DNA from 2 places in the Rhizobium sp. 'Codium 1' genome. Region 1 is predicted to be linked to the other one. Evidence: predicted binding sites of a transcription regulator. Region 1 holds the regulator's gene; the other holds the start of a gene.
The links. The regulator LexA, encoded in region 1, represses DNA repair genes until DNA is damaged. The targets are predictions, from matches to a motif close to TGTTCNNNNTGTGTTCNG.
Positions count from the first base shown of each region.

Region 2: dnaE (DNA polymerase III subunit alpha) is a predicted target of LexA. The motif match lies at 8,072-8,089, and genes of this name have one in related genera.

Region 1 covers NZ_JAJGPW010000004.1:28,204-43,734, forward strand. Annotated here, with positions in the region: gene LJE98_RS11765 (ComEC/Rec2 family competence protein) at 179-2,389, shown strand; gene lexA (transcriptional repressor LexA) at 2,383-3,099, opposite strand; gene LJE98_RS11775 (DUF1003 domain-containing protein) at 3,307-3,855, shown strand; gene LJE98_RS11780 (VOC family protein) at 3,875-4,768, shown strand; gene kdsA (3-deoxy-8-phosphooctulonate synthase) at 4,765-5,613, shown strand; gene eno (phosphopyruvate hydratase) at 5,826-7,100, shown strand; gene LJE98_RS11795 (FtsB family cell division protein) at 7,241-7,558, shown strand; gene pdhA (pyruvate dehydrogenase (acetyl-transferring) E1 component subunit alpha) at 7,707-8,753, shown strand; gene LJE98_RS11805 (pyruvate dehydrogenase complex E1 component subunit beta) at 8,769-10,175, shown strand; gene LJE98_RS11810 (pyruvate dehydrogenase complex dihydrolipoamide acetyltransferase) at 10,191-11,528, shown strand; gene LJE98_RS11815 (SGNH/GDSL hydrolase family protein) at 11,545-12,183, shown strand; gene LJE98_RS11820 (YdcH family protein) at 12,293-12,559, shown strand; gene lpdA (dihydrolipoyl dehydrogenase) at 12,635-14,080, shown strand; gene LJE98_RS11830 (GlsB/YeaQ/YmgE family stress response membrane protein) at 14,157-14,411, shown strand; gene lipA (lipoyl synthase) at 14,452-15,444, shown strand.
Region 2 covers NZ_JAJGPW010000005.1:219,937-235,467, reverse strand. Annotated here, with positions in the region: gene LJE98_RS14680 (DNA polymerase IV) at 1-400, shown strand, start outside; gene LJE98_RS14675 (YoaK family protein) at 409-1,206, shown strand; gene LJE98_RS14670 (L,D-transpeptidase family protein) at 1,336-2,568, shown strand; gene LJE98_RS14665 (sulfatase-like hydrolase/transferase) at 2,590-4,173, opposite strand; gene dnaE (DNA polymerase III subunit alpha) at 4,336-7,836, opposite strand; gene LJE98_RS14655 (ABC transporter ATP-binding protein) at 8,169-8,858, opposite strand; gene LJE98_RS14650 (lipoprotein-releasing ABC transporter permease subunit) at 8,873-10,180, opposite strand; gene proS (proline--tRNA ligase) at 10,245-11,567, opposite strand; gene LJE98_RS14640 (DUF1467 family protein) at 12,077-12,349, opposite strand; gene mce (methylmalonyl-CoA epimerase) at 12,503-12,907, opposite strand; gene LJE98_RS14630 (ribonuclease J) at 12,963-14,630, opposite strand; gene LJE98_RS14625 (biotin--[acetyl-CoA-carboxylase] ligase) at 14,649-15,416, opposite strand; gene nuoN (NADH-quinone oxidoreductase subunit NuoN) at 15,413-15,531, opposite strand, start outside.

The DNA.
Region 1 (15,531 bases):
CGCGCCTCGTCGGACAGCCTCCGGTTTCCACGTTTCGATTTCTGCCGTTTCGCGTCGCGTCCGCGCCTATGTTGGCGAGCGCCTCACGCAGGAGATCAGTTACGGGCATTTCTTCCACTTTGTCCCGGTGTGCCTCGGCGCCGGCGCTGCAATCTGGTTTTCTTGGTCGAGTCCACCCTTGGCGCCGGTCCTTGCTCCGCTTGTGCTTGCTCTCCTGTTTGCGCTGTCGCGGTCGACGCGGGACACGGCGTCAACTCTGATTCTCTGGAGCGTCTGCCTTGCTGTCGTGGGCATGCTGCTTGCGGAGTGGGAGGCGAGGCGCGTTTCGACCGTCATCATCGACCAGCCGCTCGTCACCACCGTGACCGGTATCGTCGAGCGCAGGGAGCAAGGCGCGGCCGGCGAGTGGCGCTATACGCTGAGGCTGACGGGGACGGTGGAGCCTACCGTGCGGCGGCCGCCTGAAAGGGTCACTCTGCTGGCACGCAGCAAACATGCACCGGCTGCGATCGGCGACTGGCTGAGCGGGCGGGCGCGGCTCTCGCCACCGTCGGGTCCCGCCTTGCCCGGTCTGAACGACTTTGCCTTTCAAAGCTATTTCTCTGGGATCGGCGCTGTCGGTTTCTTTCTCGGTCCGCCTCAGGCGAAGCTGGCCGAAGAGGATAATGGAGCCGGGTTGGTCGCGCGCTTCGATGCGGCATTGTTCTCCCTGCGGGACCGGATCTCGAATCGCATCCGCTCAGTCATTCCAGGCGATCCTGGCGCCTTTGCCGCCTCGATCATCACGGGAGAGCGTCGCTCCATGTCGACCGCTGCGACCGAGGCGCTTCGGGTTTCGGGCCTTGCCCATATCACCGCAATCTCGGGTCTCAACATGGCCCTCGCCGCCGGCATATTTTTCGTCGGCCTGCGCGGTCTGCTCAGCCTCGTGCCGGCGCTGGCCGAGCGACATCCGATCAAGAAGATCGCGGCTGCGGGCGCGTTGATTGCCACGACCGGCTATGTGCTCATTTCCGGCTATCAGGTCTCCGCGCTGCGTGCCTATCTGATGACCGCCATCATGCTGGCTGCAGTTCTCTTCGACCGTCCGGCCGTCAGCCTGCGCAACCTGGCCCTGGCTGCAACAGCCATTCTTGTCGTACAGCCTTCGGCTGTGATGGGGCCGAGTTTCCAGATGTCCTTTGCGGCCACTGCCGGCCTGATCGCCGGCTATGCCGGCTGGCGCTCCCGGCCACGCGCCATCCTGCCGCCGATACGGTCACTCGGCCTGCGCGTTGCTGCGGGCGGCGGAAAACTCATCGGCGGTACTCTGGCGACATCCCTGATCGGCGGACTGGCCACTGCGATCTTTGCCATCACCCATTTTCACCGCCTGTCGACCCATGGACTTGAAGCCAACCTCGCCGCCATGCCGCTGATTTCGCTGGTGGTCATGCCGGCAGGCTTCATTGCCATGCTGCTCATGCCCTTCGGTCTTGACGCGCCCTTCTTCTGGATCATGGGGCAGGGGCTCGAACTGGTTCTGCATGTCGCCTACATGGTTTCCAGCTGGGGTGGAGGTTACGTCTTTCCGCGCCTTCCCGGCTGGTTCATGCTCGGAACGATCACCGGCATGCTCCTGCTGACGCTGTTTCGCAGCAGTCTCAGACATGCAGGAACCGTCCTGATCGCGGTGACGCTCGTTGCGACATGGCTCGGGCCGAGACAGGAGCCCGGTGAACTGATGATCAGCGAGGATGCGCGACTGGTGGCGCTCTGGAGCGGTGACGGCGCCGCACGGACCCTCGCCACCAATCGAACTCGGCCGCCGGCCTTCATCTTCGACCAATGGCGACCGGTGCTGGATGTCGAGACGACGATGCCGCCCCTAATGCTTACGATTGGCGAATTGCCAGCGCCACCTGACTGGCGAACCGGAGAGACCTGGAGCGCAGCGCAGCGATCGGCTGCTGCAACGCTTCTCGATCAGTTGACCAAATCTGCCAGGATGGACCGCTTCACCTGCATCAAGCAGGTCTGCGTCGCCCGGATGGACACGGGGAAACTGCTGATGACCCTCGACCGTCCCGACCTGGTCGGGGTTGGCTGCGACCTTGCCGATGTCGTCGTTCTGGCGGCTCGCACGCGATTGACCGCCTGCCGCTCGGGCGCGGCGCTTCTGTCACAAAGCAGCCTCAGGGCCACCGGCGCTGTCGAAATTTCCGGCCTTGCAGACGCGCCGCAGCACCTGGTGATCAGAACATCTTTCGAGGGGAAGCCGAGACCGTGGACGCAACACCGCCTCTACGACTGGCGCACGGCATCAGCGGCAGACGAACACACCATCCCCCAAGCATCAGAAAGCCGGATGACGGCGCAACCACTGTCACCGACAGCTGACGCTCAGTGATAGCGGCGGATGAGGCCGACCAGCTTGCCCTGGATCTTGACCCGATCCGGCGGGAAGATTCGCGTTTCATAGGCCGGATTGGCGGCCTCCAGCGCGATCGACGCGCCACGCCGGCGGAACCGCTTCAATGTTGCTTCCTCGTCGTCGACGAGCGCCACGATGATGTCCCCGGGATTGGCATTGGACGCATTGCGGATGATGACGGTATCACCGTCGAGAATCCCGGCTTCGATCATCGAATCGCCCTTCACCTCGAGGGCGTAGTGATCACCGGAGCCGATCATCTCGGCCGGCACGGTAATGTCATGCGTATTGTTCTGGATTGCAGAGATCGGTACGCCAGCCGCAATACGGCCCATGACGGGAACCGAGATAGAAGAACTCCTGTCTTCAACCGGCTGTTTGGTGAGTGCTGGCGCTGGCGGTGCCTTGCCAAGACTGCCTTCGATCACGCTCGGGGCAAAACCGCGACGGGGCTGCATGCTCGGAGAATAGGCTTCCGGCAGTTTGATAACCTCAAGGGCGCGAGCTCGATTCGGCAACCGGCGGATGAAGCCGCGTTCCTCGAGCGCCGTGATCAGTCGATGGATGCCGGATTTCGATGCGAGATCCAGCGCGTCCTTCATCTCGTCGAAGGAAGGCGGGACGCCCGATTCTTTCATCCGCTCGTGGATGAAGAGAAGCAGTTCCTGTTGCTTGCGCGTCAGCATATGCGGTGCCCCTGAGGTGAAACAAATACAGAACAGACACTATCTGTTCCATTTGTGTTCCGCAAGGGGATAAATTTTCGTGAAGAGCCGGTGAGAAAATGCGATGGCCTGATGTGCAGGTCATGAAACAGTCCGATTTTGTACCGCTGCAATGCAAAGAGCGGATACTCTCAAAGGCCAGCGGACCTTTCTCGGGGAATAAGACGAATGCTCAAGGACATTGAAAAACTCGTTTTGGGGAAGACGCAATCCGATCTCTCTTCTGCGGAAAAGAAGGTGCTGAAGCGGGCTCGGGAGCGCCGCACGGTTTCGACCAATGCCGGCGAGGATTTCCTAGCCCATGCGACCGTCGGGCAACGATTGGCAGACGGCATTGCGAGGGTGGGTGGCTCCTGGGGCTTCATCATCGCCTTCATGGTGCTTTTCGTGGCCTGGGTGGTTCTCAACACCGTGGTTCTCGCGACGCGCTCCCTCGACCCTTATCCGTTCATCTTCCTCAACCTTCTCCTGTCCATGCTGGCCGCGATCCAGGCCCCGATCATCATGATGAGCCAGAACCGTCAGGCCGAGCGCGATCGGTTCATGGCGGCAAAGGATTATGAGATCAACCTCAAGGCAGAGATCGAGGTTCTGGCCCTTCATCACAAGATCGACGAACAGGTACTGAAGGAATTGCGCGAAGCGCGGCAGCAAATCGACGCATTGCGCCAGACGCTCGAAACCCTTTCAATCCAGCCGCGCAATTCCCAAATCTGACGCAAAACTCGAGAGAAATATGTCCAATCCCATCACGTCCCCCCGCGCCATCGATCATCTCGTCCTCCCGGTCGTGGATCTCGAAACCTCCCGCGATCGGATGAGCCGCCTCGGCTTCACGGTTGCGGCCGATGCCCGCCATCCGTTTGGGACCGAGAACGCCTGCGTCTTTTTTGCAGATGATACCTATCTGGAGCCCCTGGCCGTCGGCAGCCGAGAAGACTGCCTTGAGGCTGCACGCATCGGCAATGTGTTTGTCGCACGCGATCTCGCCTTCCGCTTTCGCCGTGGCGAAGGCCTCTCGGCGATCGTCGTGAAGACGGACGATGCAACTGCAGATGATAGGCGGTATCGCGATGAGGGACAGAGCGGCGGGCCCGTTCTCGAATTTTCCCGGCAGTTCCGATTCCCTGATGGGCGATCGGCGGAGGGGGCTTTCCGGCTCGCCTTTGCGGCCGACCTGCGTTCGCCTGATTTCTTCGCCTTCGCCTGTGAACGGGTGAATCCGATACCGGCGGATCGCGGTGACTTGATCGTGCACGCCAATGGTGCCGCCGGTCTTCGGCGAATCGTCCTGGTCGAGGAAAATCCGAGTGATTTCCAGTATCTGCTGGAAATGGTGCTCGATCAGCGCGACGTCACGGCGCATTCCTTCGGCATGGCGATCGAGGCATCCAATGCCTCGGTTGACGTCCTGACCTCCGAAGGATGTTCGGCCCATTACGGTCTGGGTTCCAGGCAGCTGGAACGCGGTCTCCTGGGCGCGGCCGTGGTGGTCGCCGTCGCCGATCTCGGCGTGACAGAAGCCTGCCTCGCTGCTAATGGCGTCGGCTACCACAAAACGGGAGCGCGGCTGGTTGTCGCGCCGGAAAAGGGCCAGGGCGTCACCTTTGCCTTCGAGGAGTTGAAATGAGCATTTCTCCCAATTCGGAAGTCGTGGTCGGCGAAGGCGCCGGCAAGGCTGTCTTCTCACAAAAAACCCGCTTCGCCTTGATCGCCGGTCCCTGCCAGATGGAAAGCCGTGACCATGCCTTCATGATCGCGGGGCAACTCGTCGAGTTGTGCCGCGAACTCGGGCTCGGGCTCGTCTACAAATCCTCTTACGACAAGGCGAACCGCACCTCGCTGTCTGCCGAGCGCGGCATCGGCCTGGAAACGGCGATGGAAGTCTTTGCCGACATCAAGAAGGAATTCGGTGTGCCCGTCCTCACCGACATCCACACGGAAGAGCAGTGCGCGGCCGTCGCGCCGACTGTGGATGTCCTGCAGATCCCCGCCTTCCTCTGCCGGCAGACGGACCTGCTTGTTGCCGCCGCCAAGACCGGCCGCGCGATCAATGTGAAGAAGGGACAGTTCCTCGCCCCTTGGGACATGAAGAACGTGCTGAACAAGATCACCGGTTCCGGCAATCCGAACGTGCTGCTTTGCGAACGCGGCGCGTCCTTCGGCTACAATACGCTCGTCTCCGACATGCGCTCGCTGCCGATCATGGCGGCCATGGGCGCGCCTGTCGTTTTCGATGCCACCCATTCGGTGCAGCAGCCGGGCGGGCAGGGTGGTTCCTCCGGTGGCCAGCGTGAATTCGTCGAGACGCTGGCTCGCGCAGCCGTCGCTGTCGGCGTCGGAGGTCTCTTTATCGAGACTCACCAGGACCCGGACAATGCCCCGTCGGATGGTCCGAATATGGTGAAGATCACCGACATGCGCCGGCTCCTGGAAAAACTCATCGCCTTCGACGACCTGGCCAAGGCATCCTGACGGACTCTCGCGGCGCTTTCAGCAGTTGAACGGGAAGCGCCGCGGGTCCTTGCGGTTTAAATCGATTAGATTTCGTCCGTTCCGGCTCCTATCCGTCATTGTATTTTCCCGATCATCGGATAAGAGAGGATGACTCAAAGGCAGGTCCGGGGGCTCCGCGCCCGGTGATCGGCCGCCGAGCCTTGTCCAATTTCCGTCACCAGGGAGCGAACATGACCGCCATTACCGACATCATCGGCCGCGAAATCCTCGACAGCCGCGGCAATCCGACCGTCGAAGTCGACGTCTATCTCGAAGACGGCAGCATGGGCCGTGCGGCCGTTCCCTCGGGTGCCTCGACCGGCGCGCATGAAGCCGTCGAATTGCGTGACGGTGGCTCTCGTTACCTCGGCAAGGGCGTCGAGAAGGCGGTCGAAGCCGTCAATGGCGAGATCTATGATGCAATCGGCGGTCACGAGGCCGAAAACCAGATCCAGATCGACAATCTGATGATCGAACTCGACGGCACGCCGAACAAGGCCCGCCTCGGCGCAAACGCCATTCTTGGCGTATCGCTGGCTGTCGCCAAGGCCGCAGCCCAATCCTCCGGTCTGCCCCTCTATCGTTATATCGGCGGCCCGAACGCCCATGTCCTGCCGGTTCCGATGATGAACATCATCAACGGCGGCGCCCATGCCGACAACCCGATCGACTTCCAGGAATTCATGATCGTGCCGGTTGGCGCCGACACCATCCGTGACGCCGTGCGCATGGGTTCGGAAGTCTTCCACACGCTGAAGAAGCAGCTCGCAGCCGATGGCCACAACACCAATGTCGGCGACGAAGGTGGCTTTGCGCCGGGCCTGGCATCCGCACCCGCTGCCCTCGACTTCATCATGAAGTCGATCGAAAAGGCTGGTTACCGTCCGGGCGAGGACATGCATATCGCGCTCGATTGCGCCTCGACCGAGTTCTTCAAGGACGGCAAGTATGTGCTTGAAGGCGAAGGCCGCACGCTCGAACCGGAAGCCATGGCGGACTATCTTGCCGAACTCGCTGCCAAGTACCCGATCTTCTCGATCGAGGACGGCATGGCCGAAGACGACTGGGATGGCTGGAAGTCGCTGACCGACAAGATCGGCAAGAAGGTCCAGCTCGTCGGCGACGATCTTTTCGTCACCAACTCCGCGCGTCTGCGTGACGGCATCAAGATGGGTGTCGCCAATTCCATCCTGGTCAAGGTCAACCAGATCGGCTCGCTCTCGGAAACCCTCGACGCCGTCTCGACCGCACACCGCGCCGCCTACACGGCCGTGATGTCGCACCGTTCGGGCGAAACCGAGGATTCGACGATTGCCGATCTCGCAGTTGCCACCAACTGCGGTCAGATCAAGACCGGCTCGCTCGCACGTTCCGACCGCACCGCGAAGTACAACCAGCTGATCCGCATCGAGGAAGAGCTTGGCCCGCAGGCCGTCTACGCAGGCGCCTCGATCCTGCGCGGCTGATCCTGCCCGATCTCCCTTCGAAGCCCGTGCCGGTCATCCCGGCGCGGGCTTTTTCTTTTGCGCTGCGACAGGGTCAACCATCGGTTAAGACATGCCCGCTAATCTGAGTGCCAGTTTCGCGTTTCAGGGCAATTGTCGGCATGTGGACCAGGCATCACAAGAAAAAGAAATACGGCCGCCTTATTCTTCCCGCTGTCACAATCGCTTTCCTGTCCTATTTCGGTTACCATTCGATCCATGGCGACTATGGCTTGAGGGCGGGACAGCAGTTCGAGCGCATCCGGCTGGAGCGCGCCTCCGAGCTGGAAAGGCTTGTTGCGCAGCGCATGGTCTTGGAGAAGGAAGTGAGCCTCTTGAGTGACGGCTCGCTGGACGAGGACATCATTGACGAAAAGGCGCGCTATCAGCTCAATATGTCGCGCCCGGATGAAATCGTGATCTTCAACACCTATTTCTGATTAACTCAAATCGGGTTAATTCGAATTCTTTCATTTTTTACAGTTGCTTGCGGCGAATGAGAGCCATGCATTTATGGCATTGCCGCCGTCGGCTTTCTTCCCTATTCTGTCGTCAACTTTGCACCATAATAACCCATGGGAGGGATGCATGGCGCCTCGCAAGCCTGCGACTGCGACCGGTCGGAAGCCTTCGACCAAGCCTGCCAAGAAAGAGTTCACGCAAGGAGCGATTGTCGAGTTCGACAAGGCTCAGGAGATCCTGGCCTATCGCGAAATGCTGCTCATTCGTCGTTTTGAAGAAAAGGCCGGGCAGCTTTACGGCATGGGCTTCATCGGTGGTTTCTGTCACCTGTATATCGGCCAGGAAGCTGTCGTTGTCGGCATGCAGATGGCGCTTAAGGACGGCGATCAGGTCATCACCGGTTATCGTGACCACGGCCACATGCTGGCTTGCGGTATGAGCGCGCGTGGCGTCATGGCCGAGTTGACCGGCCGTCGCGGCGGCCTGTCGAAAGGCAAGGGCGGCTCGATGCACATGTTCTCCAAGGAGAAGAATTTTTATGGCGGCCACGGTATCGTCGGCGCCCAGGTCTCGCTTGGCACGGGTCTCGCCTTCGCCAACAAGTATCGTGGCAACGACAATGTCTCGCTCGCCTATTTCGGCGACGGCGCCGCCAACCAGGGCCAGGTCTACGAGAGCTTCAACATGGCTCGTCTGTGGAACCTGCCGGTAATCTACATCATCGAGAACAACCGATACGCCATGGGTACCTCTGTCTCGCGCGCTTCTGCCCAGACGGATTTCTCCCAGCGCGGTGTGTCCTTCAACATTCCAGGCATCCAGGTGGACGGCATGGATGTGCGTGCGGTCAAGGCTGCCGCGGATCTGGCGGTCGAGCATTGCCGTTCCGGCAAGGGCCCGATCATCCTCGAAATGCAGACATATCGCTATCGTGGCCACTCGATGTCTGACCCGGCGAAGTATCGGACCAAGGAAGAAGTGCAGAAGATGCGCTCCGAGCAGGATCCGATCGAGCAGGTCCGCGCACGTCTGCTCGAAAAGGGCTGGGCGAGCGAGGACGAGTTGAAGGCGATCGACAAGGACGTCCGCGACATCGTGGCCGACTCGGCCGATTTCGCCCAGGCCAATCCGGAGCCGGATGCATCCGAGCTCTACACCGACATCCTGCTGTAATCGGGGAGGGAACCCATGCCGATCGAAATCCTCATGCCCGCCCTGTCTCCGACCATGGAGGAGGGCACACTCTCCAAGTGGGTCAAGCAGGAAGGTGATACCGTGAAGTCCGGCGATGTGATCGCTGAAATCGAAACCGACAAGGCGACGATGGAAGTCGAGGCCGTCGACGAAGGCGTGCTCGGCAAGATCCTGATCGCTGCCGGCACTGAAAACGTCAAGGTCAATACCGCGATTGCCGTTCTGCTGCAGGACGGCGAAAGCGCCGATGCAGCCGTCGCACCGAAGAAGGAAGCCGATACACCGGCGGCCGCTTCAGAAGCGGCAGGCGGAAAGGCGCGCGAAGCGGCTGCCGAGCCGGATTCCACTGCAGATAACAAGGTCCCCGCGGCCCCGAAGATCGATGTCGCCTCCGATCCGGATATCCCGGCCGGGACCGAAATGGTCACCATGACGGTCCGCGAAGCCCTGCGCGAAGCCATGGCGGAAGAAATGCGCGCCAACCCGGATGTCTTCGTCATGGGTGAGGAAGTCGCCGAATATCAGGGCGCCTACAAGATCACGCAGGGCCTTCTGGCCGAGTTTGGTGCGAAGCGCGTCGTCGACACGCCGATCACCGAGCACGGTTTTGCCGGCGTCGGCGTTGGTGCTGCCATGGCGGGCCTCAAGCCGATCATCGAGTTCATGACCTTCAACTTCGCCATGCAGGCGATCGACCAGATCATCAACTCGGCTGCCAAGACGCTCTACATGTCCGGCGGCCAGATGGGCGCGCCGATCGTCTTCCGTGGCCCGAACGGGGCTGCCGCCCGCGTCGGCGCACAACACAGCCAGGATTATGCCGCCTGGTATAGCCAGATTCCGGGCCTCAAGGTCGTCATGCCCTATTCGGCCGCCGACGCAAAGGGCCTGCTGAAGGCCGCGATCCGCGATCCGAATCCGGTTGTCTTCCTGGAAAACGAGATCCTCTACGGTCAGTCCTTCGAAGTGCCGAAGCTCGATGACTTTGTCCTGCCGATCGGCAAGGCGCGCATCCACAAGACCGGCAAGGACGTCACCATCGTCTCCTGGAGCATCGGCATGACCTACGCCATCAAGGCGATCGCCGAGCTGGAGAAGGAAGGCATCGACGTCGAACTGATTGACCTGCGCACGATCCGTCCGATGGACCTCCCGACGATCATCGAATCGGTCAAGAAGACCGGCCGTCTCGTCACCGTCGAGGAAGGTTATCCGCAGTCGTCGGTCGGCACCGAAATCGCCACCCGCGTCATGCAGCAGGCCTTCGATTATCTCGATGCGCCGATCCTGACGATCGCTGGCAAGGACGTTCCGATGCCTTACGCGGCGAACCTCGAAAAGCTCGCTCTGCCGAATGTCGGCGAAGTGGTCCAGGCGGTGAAGACCGTCTGCTACAAATAAGGGGAGGGTAGGTCCATGCCGATCAACATCACCATGCCGGCCCTGTCTCCGACGATGGAAGAGGGCAATCTGGCCAAATGGCTGGTCAAGGAAGGCGACAAGGTCAAGTCCGGCGACGTGATCGCCGAGATCGAGACTGACAAGGCCACCATGGAAGTGGAGGCCGTCGATGAGGGCGTCGTCGCGAAGATCGTGGTTCCCGCCGGCACCGAAGCCGTCAAGGTCAATGCACTGATCGCCATTCTCGCCGAAGAAGGCGAGGATGTTGCCGCCGCTGCGGCCGCTGGTGGCGGTTCGTCCGCGCCGAAGGCCGAAGCTGCTCCGGCGCCGAAGGCAGAAGCCGCACCGGTGTCTGCAGAAACCGCAACTCCGGCGCCTGCAGCCGCGTCGGCTGCTCCGGCGGTGTCATCCGGTGAGCGCGTCTTCGCCTCGCCGCTCGCGCGTCGTCTCGCCAGGGAGGCCGGTCTCGATCTCAAGGCTGTCTCTGGTTCCGGTCCGAAGGGCCGTGTGGTCAAGAGCGACGTTGAAAAGGCCGTCAGCACCGGCGGTGCAAAGGCTGCCCCGGCTTCCGCCGCAGGTGCAGGTGCAACTGCTGCACCGGTGCTTGCCAAGGGCGCGTCGGAAGAGGCCGTTCTCAAGAACTTCGCCGAAGGCTCCTACGAGCTCGTGCCGCATGACGGCATGCGCAAGACGATCGCCAAGCGCCTGCAGGAATCCAAGCAGACCATCCCGCATTTCTACGTCTCCGTGGATTGCGAACTGGATGCCCTGATGGCGCTTCGTGCCCAGCTCAATGCGGCTGCCCCCGAAAAGGACGGCAAGCCGGCCTACAAGCTCTCGGTCAACGACATGGTGATCAAGGCGCTGGCGCTCGCACTCCGCGACGTGCCGGATGCCAATGTCTCCTGGACCGACACCAACATGGTCAAGCACAAGCATGCCGATGTCGGCGTGGCTGTCTCCATCCCCGGCGGCCTGATCACTCCGATCATTCGCAAGGCCGAGGAAAAGAGCCTGTCCACCATCTCCAACGAGATGAAGGACCTCGGCAAGCGTGCCAAGGACCGCAAGCTGAAGCCCGAAGAGTATCAGGGCGGCACGACCGCCGTGTCCAACATGGGCATGATGGGCGTGAAGAGCTTCTCGGCCGTGGTCAACCCGCCGCATGCGACGATCCTCGCGGTCGGCGCCGGCGAAGATCGGGTTGTGGTCAAGAAGGGCGAGATGAAGGTCGCGACGGTCATGACCGTGACGCTCTCGACCGACCATCGTTGCGTCGATGGTGCGCTCGGTGCCGAACTGCTCGGTGCTTTCAAGCGCTACATCGAAAATCCGATGGGCATGCTGGTCTGATCCGGGGAGCGGTGCGATGAAGACCGTTCTCGCCTATGGCGACAGCCTGACATGGGGATACGACCCGGTGAGCCTGGGTCGGCATGCCTATGAGGACCGCTGGACGAGCGTCTTGCAAAAGGCGCTCGGTCACGGGGTAAGGGTCATCGCCGAAGGCCTGAACGGGCGTACCACGGCCTATGACGACCATCTGGGTGACTGCGAGCGCAACGGCGTGAAGCTGTTGCCGACCATTCTCGCCACGCACAAGCCGATCGATCTGGTGATCATCATGCTGGGGACGAATGACCTCAAGCGTGGCATTCAGGGAACAGCGATCGGCGCGACCAGTGGCGCCAAGCGCCTGGTCAAGCAGGTGCAGAAGCATGACTGGGGTTTCGAGTTCGAAGAACCCGAGATCCTGATCGTCGCGCCGCCGCCGATCCGCGAGACGGCCAATTCGGTCTTCGGCGCCATGTTCAACCACTCGGTTGGCGAGGGCGCCATGCTGGCCGGCATGTATCGAGATGCGGCGGACGAAGCTGGATGTGCCTTTTTCGATGCGGGATCGGTCGCCGAAACCACGCCGCTCGACGGCATCCATCTGGACGCTGAAAACACCCGTGCGATCGGACGCGGTCTCGAGCCGATCGTTCGGATGATGCTTGGACTTTGAAGAAAACGCGCATCCTGCATCCTGAGGCAGGGCGCATTGATCAAAATCAAGGAGGTCTTGTGCGCTGCGTCTAACCTGAACTCATCAACCCGCTAGAGGAGATGAGATCATGTCGAACACACCGCACGAACTGGCAGTGGAATTCCCGGAACACGTCGCGCAGATGCGTCATCTGAAGGAAACGGATGGTCATTTCGCAAGATTGTTCGAGACCTATCATGAGGTGAACCGGGCCATCCACCGCGCCGAAACCGATGTCGAGCCTGCAGACGACTTCCACATCGTGGAAATGCGCAAGAAGCGGATGCAGCTCAAGGATGAAATCTACGGGATGCTGGTTCGTCACGAACCGGAGGCCGAGACACCGCCCGTCTGAGGCGCTCGCTTCCAGTCCCGAACCGGGCCTCCGCTTGAGCGGGGGCTCGCAGGAAACCGAGGAGTGGAAGCGCCCATGTCGAATGCTTACGACGTCATCATCATCGGCTCCGGCCCCGGCGGCTACATTGCCGCGATCCGCGCAGCCCAGCTTGGCATGAAAGTCGCTGTAGTCGAGCGCGAGCATCTCGCCGGCATCTGCTCCAACTGGGGCTGCATACCGACGAAGGCGCTGCTGCGCACCGCCGACGTGATGCACACGGCGACCCACGCCAAGGACTACGGTCTGACCCTGGAAGGGTCGATTAAGCCCGACATCAAGGCCATCGTTGCGCGCTCGCGCGGCATCGCCCATCGCATGAACAACGGCGTCGGCTTCCTTTTCAAGAAGAACAAGGTCGACATCATCTGGGGCGAGGCGAAGATCACCAAGCCCGGCGAGATTGTCGTCGGCAAGCCGACCAAGAAGGCAGTCGAGCCGATGGGCCCGGTACCGAAGAACACGCTGGGCGAGGGCACCTATACCGCCAAGCACATCATCGTCGCGACCGGCGCCCGTCCGCGCGCTCTTCCAGGCATCGAGCCGGACGGCAAGCTGATCTGGACCTATTTCGAGGCGATGAAGCCGGAAGAGATGCCGAAGTCCCTGCTCGTCATGGGCTCGGGCGCCATCGGTATCGAATTCGCCAGCTTCTACCGCACCATGGGCGTCGATGTGACGGTCGTCGAGATCATGAAGCAGGTTATGCCGGTCGAAGACGAGGAAATCTCGGCCTTCGCCAAGAAGATGTTCGACAAGCAGGGCATGAAAATCCTGCTGGAGGCGAAAGTCGCCAAGGTCGAAAAGGGTGCAAACTCCGTCACCGCCACCATCGAGAAGAAGGACGGCTCGGTCGAGAAGATCACCGCCGACCGGATGATTTCGGCTGTCGGCGTGCAGGCGAATATCGAAGGCATCGGTCTCGAAGCCGTCGGCGTGAAGACCGATCGCGGCTTCATCGTCATCGACGGCTACGGCAAGACCAATGTGCCGGGCATCTACGCGATCGGCGACGTCGCCGGCCCGCCGATGCTGGCTCACAAGGCCGAGCATGAGGCCGTGATCGTCGTCGAGAAGGTCGCCGGGCTGCCGAATGTGCATCCGATGGACAAGAACAAGATCCCGGGCTGCACCTATTGCAACCCGCAGGTCGCCTCCGTCGGCGTGACCGAAGCGAAAGCCAAGGCCGAGGGCCGCGAGATCCGCGTCGGCCGTTTCACCTTCGCCGCGAACGGCAAGGCGGTGGCCCTTGGCGAGGATCAGGGCATGGTCAAGACGATCTTCGACAAGAAGACAGGCGAACTGATCGGCGCCCACATGGTCGGCGCTGAAGTGACCGAACTCATCCAGGGCTTCGTCGTCGCGATGAATCTCGAGACCACTGAAGAAGACCTGATGCACACGATCTTCCCGCATCCGACGATCTCGGAGACGATGAAGGAAAGCGTGCTGGATGCGTATGGGCGGGTGCTCAACGCCTGAAGCCAGGTTGTGAAAAGGAGCCGTGCCGCCTATATGGGCGGCAGGTTCAAACGGAATATTCGAAAAGGAATGCGCCGTGGCAGGGTTTGAAGTCGGTATTCTCGCGACGATCTTCTTCGGCGGTCTCGCCGGGTGGCTTGCCGGAAAGCTCATGAACATGCGCTTCGGCGTCATCATGAACATCATCATCGGCATCATCGGCGCGGTGATCGCCGCGGCGATCTTCCGCCGTCTGGGCATCTTCGTCGCAGGCGACTGGCTGGGCTATCTGATCACCAGCTTCGTCGGTGCAAGCATTCTTCTCTTCATCGCCAAGCTCGTCCGGCGGTAAACAAAAAAGGCCGCATGCGCTGCGGCACAGGGTTCTCATCATGGTCACCATTCTCGACAGGACCAATCTCTCCGGCGCCGCCGTTGTGACTTCCGCAGACGATAAACGCGTCCGCCATCCGGAGAAGGCTCACAAGCCCGACACGGAAGTCCTGCGCAAGCCGGAGTGGATCCGCGTCAAGGCCCCGACCTCCAAGGGGTATCACGAGACCCGTGACCTCGTTCGCTCCCACAAGCTGGTCACCGTGTGCGAGGAAGCCGGCTGCCCGAACATCGGCGAGTGCTGGGACAAGAAGCACGCGACCTTCATGATCATGGGCGAGATCTGTACCCGCGCCTGCGCCTTCTGCAATGTCGCGACCGGCAAGCCGAATGCGCTTGACCTGGATGAACCCGAAAACGTCGCCAAGGCGGTCCACCAGATGGGCCTCCAGCATGTGGTGATCACCTCTGTCGACCGGGACGACTTGGCCGACGGTGGCGCGGAACACTTTGAAAAGGTGATCTGGGCGATCCGTGCCGCTTCACCGCACACGACCATCGAAATACTGACACCGGACTTCCTGAAGAAGCCTGGCGCGCTGGAGCGTGTCGTTGCAGCCAAGCCCGACGTGTTCAACCACAATATGGAAACGGTGCCTGGCAACTATCTGACCGTGCGGCCTGGTGCGCGCTACTTCCACTCCGTACGCCTGCTGCAGCGGGTCAAGGAGCTCGACCCCACGATGTTCACGAAGTCCGGTATCATGGTCGGTCTGGGCGAAGAGCGGAACGAAGTGCTTCAGTTGATGGACGACCTGCGCACGGCGGATGTCGATTTCCTGACCATTGGCCAGTATCTCCAGCCGACCCGCAAGCACCACAAGGTCGAGCGGTTCGTGACGCCGGAAGAGTTCAAGTCCTATGAAGACATCGCCTACACCAAGGGCTTCCTCATGGTTTCCTCGAGCCCGCTCACGCGGTCCTCGCACCATGCCGGTGATGACTTTGCACGGCTGAAGGCGGCGCGGGAAAAGCTTGTCGCCAGGGTTTGAAGACGTCGCCAGTCTTTCAAACGACGTGAGATGGCGCTAGATCCCCACACGCGAGGAGTGTGTGGGCATCGTTTTGTGCATTGAATC
Region 2 (15,531 bases), on a different contig from region 1:
AATCGACGACCTCGTCGTGCATCTGCGCGCGCTTTCCGAGAAAGTCGCATGGCGGCTGAAGCGGCATGAGATTGCGGGCCAGACTGTTGTCCTGAAGCTGAAGACGTCCGACTTCAAGCTGCGTACCCGCAACCGGCGGCTCGATGATCCGACACAGCTCGCTGACCGGATTTTCCGGACCGGCATGTCGCTGCTGGAGAAAGAGACTGACGGGACGAGGTTTCGGCTGATCGGGATCGGGGTGAGCGACCTCCAGGATCCAGCGCTTGCCGATCCGCCCGATCTCGTCGACGTGCAGGCTGGACGGCGCGCAGCAGCGGAAGCCGCAATGGACAAATTGCGCGACAAGTTCGGCAAGGGTACCGTTCAGACAGGCTACACCTTTCCCCCCAGGAGATAGACTGCACCGTGACAGATGCGCCCGCAAGCAAGAGCAGGGATCCGAGCCGCCGGGACTCCAGCTCGCAGACAAGGCTGAGGCTGTTGCGGATCGCGGCCTCGCATCGCCGCACAGGGCGCAATGATCTGATGCTCGGCGCGATTCTCGCCTTCGTGGCCGGTGCCATCAATGCCGGCGGATTTCTCGCGATCGGCCACTATACGTCGCATATGACGGGCATCGTCTCTGCGATCGCCGACAATCTGGCGCTCGGTGTCTTCGGGCTGGTCGGATCGGGCCTTGCGCTCCTGATCAGCTTCACGCTGGGGGCCGCCTGCTCGGCGGTCCTGATCAACTGGGCAAGGCGACATGCCCGTCGCCAGCAATATGCCTATCCGCTGGCGCTTGAATCCGGCCTGCTCATTGCCTTTGCCGGGATCGGGGCCGTGATCCCGGCCGCTGCCGCCGCACCTGTGACAGCGGTACTGCTCTGCTTCGTCATGGGACTGCAGAATGCGACGATCACCAAGATTTCCGGCGCACGCATCCGCACCACCCACCTGACCGGCATGACGACCGATATCGGGATCGAACTGGGCAAGCTCGCCTATGGAGTGGTTGCACGCGTTCTTCACCATCCCCCCATTGCGACCGATGTCCGCAAGCTTGGCATTCTCCTGCCGATCATCGGCATGTTCTTTCTGGGTGGATTGATCGGGGCGCTCGGCTTCAAACATCTCGGCCATGCCTTCTCGCTGCCGATTGCGGCGCTGCTCCTCGCCGTCGCATCCCCGCAATTGCGCCCACGTCCGCTGTCGCCGCAGTGAGTGTGAACAACTGGGGATACATGATCACAGCCGCGTGACGGCTTGCGATCACCGATCCGCTGCGAAACTTTTCTTAAACATCGTCCCATACACTTCGGCAGCTTTGTCTCGCGTTCCAAGTGGTCGACCATGTTCCAGCGTTTCGCCGTCGCCTTCAGTCTTTCCCTTCTGGCCAGTACCGCGCTTGCCGCAGATGGCCCCTTGCAAATCTTCGTCTCCAAGGCGGATCAGACGCTCACCGTCTATGATGGTGATACGGTGGTCGCGACGACAAAGGTCTCGACCGGCAAGCCGGGGCACGCGACACCGTCCGGCATCTTCTCGATCCTCGAGAAGCGAAAGTATCACGAGTCCAATCTCTATTCGAACGCGCCCATGCCCTTCATGCAGCGCCTGACATGGTCCGGTATCGCGCTGCACGAGGGCAAGGTTCCGAACCACCCGGCCTCGCATGGCTGCGTCCGGCTGCCGAACGGCTTTGCCAAGTCGCTGTTCTCGATGACCGAGCGCGGGGCGCATGTGATCATCACCGACGAACCGGTGACGCCGCGGCAGGTGACCCATGCCAATCTCTTCACGCCGAGATTGCCGATCGACGATGGCGGACTTCTCTCGGATGTGGAACTGCGCCCCGGCCGCGTCGAAGCGAGCCTGAAGCCGGTGGAAGTGGCGATGAATGCGGTGCTGCCGCGCAGCGGGGCGGAAGCGAAACTCAGCATAGAGGAACCGCCGCCGCTCAGGATACTGATCACCCGACGCACGCAGCGTGACGTGGCAACCGACGTCCAGCGCCTGCTGAACAAGGTCGGTTTCGATGCCGGAGTTCCCGACGGCCTGCTCGGCACGCGCACGATTGCGGCGGTCAAGGCCTTCAAGGAGAAACACGCCGTCGAGAAGGACGGCGAGATCCTGTCGAAACCTTTCCTTGCGGCGCTCTACACCCAGGCTGGGGAAGATCACCCCCCCATGGGACAGTTGATGATCCGGCAGAAGTTCCAGCCACTCTTTTCAGCTGCCATCGACATCAAGGAGCCGGAGAAAGCGCTCGGCACACATTTCCTGGAGGCGACAGCGGTTGACCGCTTCAAGCGCAAGGCCGAATGGCGCGGTGTAACACTCGACGACCATCTGGCGGCCTCCACACAGAAGCGGCTCGGCATCACCTTACCGGCTGACGATCCAGCCGTTTTTACCGCCGAAGCCGCGCTGGCACGCATCGTCCTGCCGGATGACTTGCGGGCCCGGATCGAAACCATGCTCAGCGAGGGATCGTCGCTCACGATCCAGGACACGGGGCTTGGCCCGGAAACCGGAAACGGCACGGATTTCATCACGGTGACGCGACCCAGTCCCAAGCGCTAGTCTTGAGAGAAGCGTCCTCGGTCAACTGGCCTGGCGAACCAACCCCCAAAGACGATCTCGCAGGTCATCAGCCTCTCCGATGGCATGATCTAGGTCGCCCACGCCGTATTGTTCGACCAAGGTCGGTTGTGGTGACAACAAAGACCGTCCCAATCCGACTTTGGCGTCTGGCACATTGTAACCCATCAATTGTAAGATCGTGGGGAAGATATCAATCGTTGAAGCTGCCTTGTTTGTGACGCCGTGAACCTCGGCACCCAAGACAAAGAACATGTTTTCTCGGGGCAGAGCTTCCAGAAGATGAGACGCGTCATTGCGCATAGCCAAGTGGTCACTTTGAATGATGAGCACGGTATCGTTGAGAAGCCCGTCTCGGTGAAGGGCTTGGATGAAGCGCTCCAGCAGAACGTTGGTGCAGGCAAATGCCTTCAGAGTATTATTTACCTGCTTCTGAACGAAGGCCTCCGTCTTGCAGGACGGTGAGACATATCCCTCAGGGGCATGACCACCAATGGTGGTCATCGTCAGGCTGAATGGTCGCTCAGAGGCGCTTAGGGACTTCACCTGCTCATGCGCGATGGTGAACAGATCCTCGTCATGCAATCCCCAAGTATTCTTGCGACCGGGAAAGCGCTCCTGAAGCTCTTCATACCCAAGCAAGCGATTATAGCCATGAGCTTCCGCAAATCCGCGCGTTCCTGCAAAATCCAGCGACGCTCCCTTGAGGAAAACGTTGAAATAGCCATTGTTTGCCAGGATGTCCCCAAGGCAGTTGGCGTGGGGCAGGATTTCGTCCACGTTGTCATAGCCATTCGTGTGTATCACACCCAAGGAAAACAAAGGCACACCGCAGGTCGACGCGACATGCCCAGCCAGTGTCCAGCCGGTTGACCCCAACTGCATCATGCCCGTCGATCGCCAGCCATTCGCGGCGAGCCTCTTGAGGGGATCTGCAACGTCACCGAAGACATTTGCTTGCCAGAGAGTTCCCTCTGCACTTTCAACAAAGACGTGAATCAGATTCCTGCGCTCAGGCGGAGGCGTGACTGACGGCGGATGATAGTGGTCATTGAGGTCCACGACCGGCGGAACAGACGAAGCTAACGCCCGCCCCGCGGCAGTCCATAGCAGCGGATTGCAGACAAGCAGAAAGACCGGGAGGATACGATTGAAGATCCGCAGACCGCCGGATCTCATCGATAACCGCCACCAGCTAACGCACATCAAGGCGAAGGGAAGCAATGCCACCATGGCATCCCAAAGGACATCTCCAACAATCTCATTGGATCCAACGTCATAACGAAGATGAAATGCAATCGCGTCGATATCTACACTGCCGAAAAGGCGAATGAACATAAACCAGATCGCCATCAGCGATGCAGCGAGAACGGTCCAACGTATCTGGGGCTCTGATGGCACGGCACCAGGAGCAGTTTTCATCAGAGCGTAGACCGTGACCAAGGTCACGCAGAACACCACGGAATGGAGCGTCTCCGACAATCTTAAGGTTGCAGCCACCGTCATGGCGAGCGCCCAAGAAAATACAACTGCCCAGAAAATGCCGACAAAAATTGAAGCGCTACCTTTGCGCGAACTTTCAATCATCTTCTTCACAAACACCTCCGCATGGCTGCATTATGCAACTCATAGGGGGTATTTTATTTCGCTTCCCTTAGCGAACTTCGTAAAGTTGTCTCAATCGCCCACTGATATATGGAGCCGCCGCTCATACAGTCACACAACATCAGGCTGCAGGTGCGAGCCAAATCATACCAGTTCGACATCCAGGACGCCCGGGGTCGAGCGCATGGCAGCTGCGATCTCCGGCGAGATACGGAAACGTTCGGTGAGCTCGACCTCGATCTCGCGTTGTCCCTCATCCTTGATCACGATGAAGGACACGAGACCGTCACCCCGGGCATTGAGGCGGGCTGCCACCGCGCGCAACGGACCGGAGTCCCTGACATAGACGCGCATGGCCTTCTGCATGCGAATCGACTGTTCCTCCAGTGACTGGGCTGTCTGGACGCGCAGGCCGATGCCCTCGGGCCGCTCCTCGGCCTGGACGGTCAGCACCAGCGACTTTCCGGGTTCGAGGAGATCGCGGTACTGGTTGAGCCCTTCCGAGAAGAGTACGGCTTCATACTGTCCTGATGCATCCGAGAAGGTGATGATGCCCATCTTGTTGCCGGTGCGGGTCTTGCGCTCCTGACGCGAAATGACCGTGCCGGCGAGACGACCGGCCGAAGCACCCTGCTTCACCGCGACCGAGAAATCGGCAAAATTCTGGACGCGCAATTTGTCGAGCAGGTCCCGGTAAGCATCAAGCGGATGGGCCGAGAGATAGAAGCCGAGCACTTGGAATTCACGCATGAGCTTTTCGGACGAGAGCCAGGGCGTATAGGGTGCGAAGGCGATCCGTTCGGGACCGCTCGCACCACCCGAACCGAACATGTCGGACTGGCCGCTGACGGCATTTTCCTGGGCGCGCTGGGCGTAGCCCATGATCCGGTCGATGCTGCCGACCAGTTCGGCACGGTCGCGGCCGAAGCAGTCGAAGGCACCAGCGGCGATCAGGCTTTCGAAAACGCGGCGATTGATCTGCTTGGGATCGATCCGCAGGCAGAAATCCTCGATGCTATCGAAGGGCGTATCGCCCCTGACCTCGACAATGTGGTCGACGGCACCTTCGCCGACACCCTTGAGGGCGGCGAGCGCGTAGTAGATGCGGTTCGGGCCGGTCTGGAAGTGACGGAAGGAGGTCTGCACCGAGGGCGGCACGACCTCGATGCCGAGGCGGCCGGCATCCTGGCGGAAATCGACCAGCTTTTCGGTGTTCGACATATCGAGCGTCATCGATGCGGCGAGGAACTCGACCGGATAATGCGCCTTCATATAGGCCGTCTGGTAGGAGACGATGGCGTAGGCTGCGGCGTGCGACTTGTTGAAGCCGTAGTTCGCAAACTTTGCCAGCAGTTCGAAGATGTTGTTGGCCTGCGGCTTGGAGACGCCATTCTTCATTGCGCCATCGACGAAACGGGCGGACTGCTGGTCCATCTCCGCCTTGATCTTCTTGCCCATGGCGCGACGCAGAAGGTCGGCTTCGCCGAGCGAATAACCCGACAGGACCTGCGCGATCTGCATGACCTGTTCCTGATAGACGATGACGCCCTGGGTTTCCTTCAGCAGATAGTCGATCTTCGGATGGATCGAGGCGACTTCCTCCTCGCCATGCTTGCGGGCATTGTAGACCGGGATATTCTCCATCGGGCCCGGCCGATAGAGCGCCACGAGCGCGATAATGTCCTCGATACAGTCGGGGCGCATGCCGATCAGGGCCTTGCGCATGCCGGCACTTTCCACCTGGAAGACGCCAACCGTTTCGCCGCGCGAGAGCATGTCATAGGTCTTGACGTCATCGAGCGGAATGGCCGCGAGATCGACCTTGTGGCCGCGCTGTTCCTGAACGAAATCGACCGCCGTCTTCAAAACCGTGAGCGTCTTCAGGCCGAGGAAGTCGAACTTCACCAGGCCCGCCTGCTCGACCCATTTCATGTTGAACTGGGTGACCGGCATGTCGGAGCGGGGATCGCGATACATCGGCACCAGCTTCGACAACGGGCGGTCCCCGATGACGATACCGGCGGCATGGGTCGAGGCGTGGCGATAGAGGCCTTCGATCTTCTGGGCGATTTCGAGCAGACGGGCGACGACAGGCTCTTCGGCGGCCGCCTCCTGCAGCTTGGGTTCCTCCTCGATCGCCTTGGAGAGTGGCGTCGGGTTGGCCGGATTGTTCGGCACCAGCTTGCAGATCTTGTCGACCTGGCCATAGGACATTTCGAGCACCCGACCGACGTCGCGCAGGGCCGCACGAGCCTGCAGCGATCCGAAGGTGATGATCTGCCCCACCTGTTCGCGGCCGTATTTCTTCTGCACGTAGCGAATGACCTCTTCGCGGCGCTCCTGGCAGAAGTCGATGTCGAAGTCGGGCATCGAGACGCGTTCCGGATTGAGAAAGCGTTCGAAGAGGAGCGAGAAACGCAAGGGGTCGACATCGGTGATGGTCAGCGCGTAGGCGACCAGCGAGCCTGCACCGGAACCACGGCCCGGGCCAACGGGGATGTCATGCTGCTTTGCCCATTTGATGAAGTCGGCAACGATAAGGAAGTAGCCGGGGAATTTCATCCGCTCGATGACGGAGAGCTCGAATTCGAGCCGGTCTCGATATTCCTGCTCTTCATAGCCAGGCGCCATGCCGAGGGCGGCGAGACGATGATCGAGCCCCTCCTCCGCCTGCCGACGCAGTTCCAGCGCTTCCTCGCGCTCGGCCTCTTCCGGATCGTCGCTGCCGCCGGTAAAGCGCGGCAGGATGGGCTTGCGGGTATCGAGCACGAAGGAGCAGCGGCGCGCGATCTCCACCGAGTTTTCGAGCGCCTCCGGCAGATCGGCGAAAAGCTTCATCATGTCCGCCCGGCTCTTCAGATAGTGGTCCGGGGTCAGGCGGAAGCGGTCGTCGTTGGAGACAATGGCGTTGTGTGCCACAGCCATCAAAGCGTCATGCGCGTCGTAGTCGTCGCGCGCCGGAAAGAAGGCCTCATTCGTCGCAACCAGCGGAATGTCATGCTCATAGGCGAGCTGGACCATGCGGCGCTCGTGGGTGCGATCATATTCGCCATGCCGCTGCAGCTCGACATAGAGGCGATCGCCGAAGAGGCGCTTCAGGGACAGGAGGCGGCTTTCGCCTTGCGCCTTGTGGCCATCCTTGAGCATACGGTCCACCGGCCCGCCGCCTGCGCCCGTCAGCACGATCAGGCCTTCGGTGCCGGTCTCCTCGAACCAGGAGAGTTTGACATGGGTCGGCTGACCGGCATCGCCGCCGAGATAGGCACGGCTGACCAGGTCAACGAGCCGCTCGTAACCGTCGGCATCCGATGCCAGGACGACAACGGCCGGCAGATCCGGCATGTGGCCGTTACCGCCGCGCTTCTCGCCGGTGGAATCTTCCATATCGATCGACAGCTGACAGCCGATGATCGGCTGGATGCCATCTCCGAGCGCCTTTTGCGAAAATTCGAGCGCGACGAAAAGATTGTTGGTGTCGGTCACCGCGATTGCCGGCTGGTCGTCGGCGACGGCCTTGCCCAGGATCTTCTTCAGCGGCAGCGCGCCTTCGAGAAGCGAATAGGCCGAATGCACCCGCAAGTGCACGAAACCCGGGCCATTGCCCGCTTCACCGGACGCTTCCGTTCCGAGGCTGTCCTCGCCCATACCGCTTCATCCCTGACAATCTGAATCGGACGGGATTTTCGGCTTTTGCGGTTGCGAAGTCCAGAACGAAGTCGGGCGGCAAGGCTTTCCTCACCAGCTTTGCCGCCCGAAGAATGTCAGAGGGCCATCATCAGCAAGGTCATGCTGGATACAAACACAGCCATCGAGGCAAATGCAGCAACGTCACGAAGAATTTCGGTCATTTCTGTCTCCTTGTCCCTTTATGTTTGTATTTTGTTCTACTCTTGTTCCCATGTCAACCCAAAATGACCGCACGCCCCGGCGGAACAAATCCACCGGGGTTCAACAAGGTTCAGACGTGAAGGGAGAGGTCAGACCTCGAGTGGGACGACCTTGCCGTCAACCAGCGTCACACAGCGGTCCATACGCCGGGCGATGTCATGATTGTGGGTCGCAATCATCGCCGAGAGGCCCGACTGGCGAACCAATGCCTCGAGGGCAGAGAAGACATAGCTTGCAGTCTCGGGGTCGAGATTGCCTGTCGGCTCATCGGCAAGCAGAACAAGCGGTGCATTGGCGACGGCACGGGCGATCGCCACGCGCTGCTGTTCACCGCCGGAGAGTTCGGCCGGGCGATGGTCAGCGCGATGGCCGACGCGCATGTAGTCGAGCAGTTGCTTGGCGCGCTCTGCCGCTTCCGGCTTGGCAAGACCGGCAATCAGCTGGGGCATCATCACGTTTTCAAGGGCGGAAAATTCCGGCAGAAGGTGATGGAACTGGTAGACGAAGCCGACCGACTTGCGGCGGATCGCGGTGCGTTCCTCGTCGCCGAGCTCCTGGCAGGCGACGCCGCCCACGGTCACCTCGCCGCCATCTGGATGTTCCAGCAGGCCGGCAACATGCAGCAGCGTCGACTTGCCCGTGCCCGAAGGCGCGACCAGTGCGACAGTCTCGCCGGTGCGCAGGGTGAAGTCAGCGCCTTTCAGAATCGAGAGTACAGTCTCGCCCTGACCATAGTGGCGGTCGATGCCGGCAAGCGAGAGAACCACGTCTTTTGCCATGGGTTTCGGCATCCTCATTCGTAACGCAGGGCCTGGACGGGATCCAGACGCGAGGCCCGCCAGGCCGGGAAGATTGTCGCCATGAAAGACAGGCTGAGCGCCATGACGACCACTGAGATCGTCTCGCTCATGTTCATGTCGGCCGGCAACTGGCTCAGGAAATACAGTTCCGGATCAAACAGCACCGTGCCGGAGACCCAGGAGAAGAACTGGCGAATGCTCTCGATGTTGAGACAGACGATGACACCGAGGGCGACGCCGGCCATCGTCCCGACGGTGCCGATCGCGGCCCCCGTCATGAAGAAGATCCGCATGATGGCGCCTGATGTCGCGCCCATGGTGCGCAGGATGGCGATATCGCTCGCCTTGTCCTTCACCAGCATGATCAGGCCGGAAATGATGTTGAGGGCGGCCACGAGAACGATCAGCGTCAGGATCATGAACATGACGTTGCGCTCGACCTGAAGGGCCGAGAAGAAGGTCTGGTTGCGCTGGCGCCAGTCGGTCAGAAAGATCTGGCGGCCGGCAGCCTCCTCGATCAGCGGGCGCAGTTCGTCCACGGCATCGGGGTCAGCGATGAAGAGTTCGATGGACTGAACGATGCCTTCGACGTTGAAATAGAGCTGCGATTCCTCGAGCGGCATGTAGATGATCGAGGCGTCATATTCCGACATGCCGATCTCAAAGATGCCCGAGACGGGATAGGATTTGACGCGCGGATTGACGCCGAGCGGCGTTACGTCACCTTCCGGGGAAACCAGCGTGATCGTATCGCCCGCGGCCAGACCCAACTGGGCCGCCATGCGCGAGCCGATCAGCACGCCCTGCCCCGTGGCGAAACCGACCATATCGCCGGATCGGATATTGGACGAGACGACCGAGAGCTTGGTGAGGTCATCCGGGCGGATACCGCGTACCAGCGCACCGGTGCCGGCGCCTTCGCGGCCCGAGGCCAGCGTCTGGCCCTCGACCAGCGGCAGCGCCATGGTAACGCCGGGCACGGCGGCAAAGCGTTCTGCAAGACCGGCATAGTCGCTCAGCGGCTGGTCGACCGCCTGGACGATCATGTGGCCGTTGATGCCGAGAATGCGTGAGACAAGTTCGGTGCGGAAACCGTTCATCACCGCCATGACGATGATCAGCGTTGCAACGCCGAGCATGATGCCGATGAAGGAGAAGCCGGCGATCACGGAAATGAAAGCTTCCTTGCGCCGGGCGCGCAGGTAGCGCCACGCCACCATGCGCTCGAAGCCGGAAAAGGCCTTGGCGGATGCCGCCTTGCCGGGTGCTGCCGTTTCGTTGCCAGCGGCCGTGGTCGCCATGGTCTCTCCTTGCATCGGGATCGCGATCTCGGTCACCCACCTCGTGTCGGCTGAGGCTGATGCCTCAGGCCGTCAGCTTGTTGATCGCCGCCTCAATGGTCAGGGTCTCGCGAGCGCCGGTCTTGCGATCCTTGAGCTCGACCTCGCCAGCTGCGACAGCCCGTGGGCCCGCGATCACCTGAACCGGAACGCCGATCAGATCGGCGGTCGCGAATTTCGTGCCGGCGCGATCGTCGGTATCGTCATAGAGCACATCCTTGCCGGCGTTCTGCAAAGCGGCATAGAGACGTTCGCAGGTCGAATCGCAGGCCTCGTCGCCGGCCTTCATGTTGATGACAACGGCATCAAAGGGCGCGACCGAGGCCGGCCAGATGATTCCGTTCTCGTCATGCGAGGCCTCGATGATGGCGGGAACAAGGCGCGTCGGGCCGATGCCGTATGAGCCCATGTGGACAAGGTGTTCCTTGCCGTCGGGACCTTGAACCTTGGCGCCCATCGGTTCGGAGTATTTGGTCCCGAAATAGAAGATGTGGCCAACCTCGATGCCGCGGGCTGACAGGCGATCGGCGTCTGCAATCGTGTCGAAGGCTGCCTCGTCATGCATTTCCGAGGTCGCGGCATAGACAGAGGTCCACTTGTCGAAGATCGACTGCAGGCCGTCCACGTCGTCAAAATCGGTGTCGACCGAGGGAATGTCGAAATCCACGAAGCTCTTGTGGCAGAAGACCTCAGACTCGCCGGTATCGGCCAGGATGATGAATTCATGGCTGTGGTTTCCGCCGATCGGGCCGGTATCGGCACGCATCGGGATGGCGCGCAAGCCGAGACGATCGAAAGTGCGCAGATATGCCACGAACATCTTGTTGTAGGAATGGATGGCATCGGCCTGGGTCAGGTCGAAGGAATAGGCATCCTTCATCAGGAATTCGCGCGAGCGCATCGTGCCGAACCGCGGGCGGATCTCGTCGCGGAACTTGAGCTGGATGTGGTAGAGGTTGAGCGGCAGGCTCTTGTAGGACTTCACCGACGAACGGAAGATGTCGGTGATCATCTCCTCATTGGTCGGGCCGTAAAGCATCGGGCGATCCTGACGGTCGCGGATGCGCAGCATTTCCTTGCCATAGTCCTCGTAGCGCCCGCTTTCCTGCCAGAGCTCGGCCGACTGCAAGGTCGGCATGGAGAGCTCGATGGCGCCGGCGCGGTTCTGCTCCTCGCGGATGATGGCGTTCACCTTGTCGAGCACGCGCTTGCCAAGCGGCAGCCAGGAATAGATACCCTGACTCTGCTGGCGGATCATGCCCGTCCGCAACATCAGGCGGTGGGAAACGATCTCGGCTTCCTTGGGGTTTTCCTTCAGGATCGGCAAGAAGTAGCGCGACAGACGCATAACGAATTCCAGATGGTTGTCGATGCCGCCAAAACAGGCGGAATCAGCGATTGAAACGGGTTGTCAGGAAGCGTTCATAGCCGGTTGGGCATGAGAAGAAAACCCGCAAGCGCCGCTCGATCTCCTCACCCACAGGGGGATGCCACAAGGGATTGGCGACGGGCACAGGCGCGTTGCATCCGGCCCGAGAAATACTGCAAATCCGGTCATTGCATGACCCTCATACGACAAAATCGCCATCAAGCATTTTTTTCGACGAGTGTTACAATTCTGCAAGATTCAGGGGTGACAACGATCACTGTTTGGGCTAGGTTCAGCCCATAAAAGAGGCAGGGAGTTCAAATCTTTGCCACACTCGCGGTCAAGTCTTGGGAGGATCAGATCTAGGCGCGCCAGTTCGCAGCCCCTTAAATGGTGAAGGATCACGCGATTATTTGGAACAAGGTCTTTGGACCTTGTTTTTTTTTGCCTTCATGCCGGGATGCCCGTATCGGGCGCGAGTGCCGAGCTTACGGATCGACGCCCGGCATGATCACCGGCAGATCCTTGAAACCAATATCGAAATAGGTGCCTGCGACGTACCAGGCCCCGTAGATCAGCCCTGATATCAGCGTGGTCAACAGGAAGATCCGTGCCGCACGAAAGCGGGTGGGTGCACTTGCTACCGTTCCCGGCACGACATTCCGGTCCTCGTCCTGTGTGCGCAGGCCGATCGGCAGGACGGTGAACAGGACCAGCCACCAGATTACAAAATAAACTGCCAGTCCCGACAGGATCGCCATGATGTCTCGCTCCAGACCAGATCCGACAGAGGCATGCATGCCCTTGCCGTTCGTCCCCCTATAATCGCGGAAGCCGGCCGGTTCAAAGGCAAAAGCGTCGCAGGCAGTGATTCCCGTCGATCAACAAGACGTCACCAGGTTAAAATTGCTGCTTCAGACCTGCTCGAGCTCGATCAGGGTGCCGAAGAAATCTTTCGGATGCAGAAAGAGCACCGGCTTGCCATGAGCACCGATCTTGGGCTCGCCGCTGCCGAGAACGCGGGCGCCGGTGGCCGAAAGCTGGTCCCGCGCGGCTAGGATGTCTGCGACCTCGTAACAGATATGATGCATGCCGCCGGAGGGGTTCTTGTCCAGGAACGCCGCAATCGGCGAGGCTTCACCGAGCGGCTCCAGGAGTTCGACCTTGGTATTTTCAAGTTCGACGAAGACCACGGTCACACCGTGTTCGGGCAGGGCTTGCGCCTGGGAAACCTTGGCGCCCAGCGTGTCGCGATAGCCAGCGGTTGCGAGAGCGAGATCGGGAACGGCAATGGCGATGTGGTTGACGCGGCCGAGCATTGTTTCCTCCTGACGTTGCGGGCAAAGATTAGGTCATCCCTGCCCGCGTCGTCCCTCAGACTTTGGTCAGGAACACCGTGACGATCGGCTTTTTGCCCCAAACTTCGTTGGCAGTCGAGCGCACTGACCGGCGGATGGCTTCCCGGACAGTTTCCAGATCCTTGCGGCGGCTGCGCGGAATGCTTTCGACGGCACCGAGGACGGCGTCATAAAGCGTATCCTCCATCAACTCGCCTTCGTGATCGACCTCCGGCAGACCGAAAGCCACGACATCAGGATCACCGAGGAAGTCGAAACGGCTGTCGAGAAGCACGCTGATGGCGACATGGCCGACATAGGACAGCTTCTTGCGGTCGGCAATGCCCATCTCATCGATATCGCCGACGAGCTTTCCATCCTTGTAGACGCGGCCGAAGGGCGCCTGGTCGATGACCTCAGCCGGACCCGGCGCGATGCGCAGCATGTCGCCATTGCGGACACGCGGCACCGTTGGAATGCCGGCCTGCAATCCCAGCTCCTTCTGAGCGACCAGATGTGCCGCCTCGCCATGTACGGGGACCAGCATCTGTGGACGGGTCCACTCGTACATCTGCAGAAGTTCGTTGCGACGCGGGTGACCCGAGACGTGAACGAGGGATTCACTGTCGGTGATAATGTGCACACCCTGTTCGATCAGGCCATTCTTGATCTCAAGGATGGCCTTTTCATTGCCCGGGATGGCGCGCGAGGAGAAGACGACCGTGTCGCCTGCGGTCAATGCCACATTGCGCATCTCGTCTCGCGAAAGCTTGGCGAGTGCCGCACGTGCCTCGCCCTGGCTGCCGGTCAGAATGACGACAACCTTGTTGCGCGGGATGAAACCGTATTCGTCCTCGGCAATGAACGGACGAATGCCCTCCATGATGCCGATGTCCTGGGCAACATTCGTCACTCGCTTCAACGAGCTCCCGAGCAGCAGGACTTCGCGGCCAGCCGCTTCGGCGGCCTGGGCGATCGACCGGATACGGCCGACGTTGGAGGAGAATGTGGTAATCGCGACGCGGCCTTCCGCAGCCTCGATGATCTTCTGCAGGCCTGCTGATACTTCTTCTTCTGAAGGCGACACGCCGTCCCGCACGGCATTGGTGCTGTCGCACAGGAGCGCCAGCACACCCTCGTCTCCCACGGCGCGGAAGCGGGCTTCATCGGTCAGAGGTCCAAGCGACGGATTGTGATCGATCTTCCAGTCGCCGGTATGCACCACATTGCCGAGCGGGGTCCGGATGACCAGCGACATGGGTTCGGGGATCGAGTGGTTGACGCCGATCGCCTCGATTTCGAACGGACCGACATTGATCCGGTCGCCCTGCTTGAAAGGCGTGATCGGGATCTGGGCGCGCGAACCTTCATAGTCGCGCTTTGCTTCCAGCATGCCGGCGGTGAAACGCGAGGCGTAGACCGGCACATTGAGGCCGGGCCAAAGGTCGTTCAGGGCGCCGTAGTGGTCCTCATGGGCGTGCGTGATGATGATGCCCTTGAGGTTTTTCCTCTGCTTCTTGATGAAGCGGATATCAGGCAACACCAGATCGACGCCGGGAAGGTCCGGACCGGCGAAGGTCACACCGCAGTCGACCATGATCCACTGACGATTGGACGGCGGGCCATAGCCGTACAATGCGAGGTTCATGCCGATTTCACCCACGCCGCCCAGCGGCAGGAAAACCAGTTCGTCGTTCTTGGCCATTCTTCTTTCCGATCCAGTCTACCCGAAAAACACATCTCCGGCCGCAACCGACATCATTCCGTCGGCGCCCCGGTCGAGCAACAAAATTCCCTTATCATCGATTCCGGAAAAGATACCGGAAATCGAGCGATCCGGTAGGTTCACCGTGATTTTCTCACCGATGCCGCAGGCGACACGGCGCCACCGGCGCATGATTTCTGCAATACCCCTGCCCTCGTCCCAGACGCCGAGCACCTCGGTCATCTCTGCAAAGAGATGCGCAAAAAATTCCGGCGGAGAAATCGACACGCCCTGGTCCGCGAGCGAGGTCACCGGGTAGAGCGTCAAATCGGGCCGGTGCGCAATATTGATGCCGATGCCGATCGCGAGTGCCATGCGACCATCAGCGACACGCTCTGCTTCCAGCAGGATCCCAGAGGTCTTCTTGCGGCCGATCAGCACGTCGTTCGGCCACTTGATTTCGACTGGTTCACCATCAGGCGGCATGACCGATTGAACTGCCGCATGGACCGCGAGTGCCACGGCGAGCGGCAGGGAACCAAGCTGCTCGGTTGGCGCCGGATCGATCAGCAGCAATGTGGAGTAAAGGTTTCCGCGTTCCGACACCCACGGGCGGCCGCGACGGCCGCGTCCACCGGTCTGGAGCTCGGCCGTCAACCACAGAAAACCGGAATCGCCCGCGCGAGCGCGGGCGAATGCTTCCGTATTGGTGGACGAGACTTCGTCGAGGGCTTCGTGCCGGAAATCATCGAGCGATATCCGGCGCGGTATTCCAAGGCTGGTCAATTAAACAACGTCTTTGCAGCTGCCTCCGCGGCCGTACCGAGCGGGCCGCCGAAGAGGACGTAACCGACCACGAAGAGCCCGGAGGCACCGAAGACAAGGCGCAACTCGACCGAGG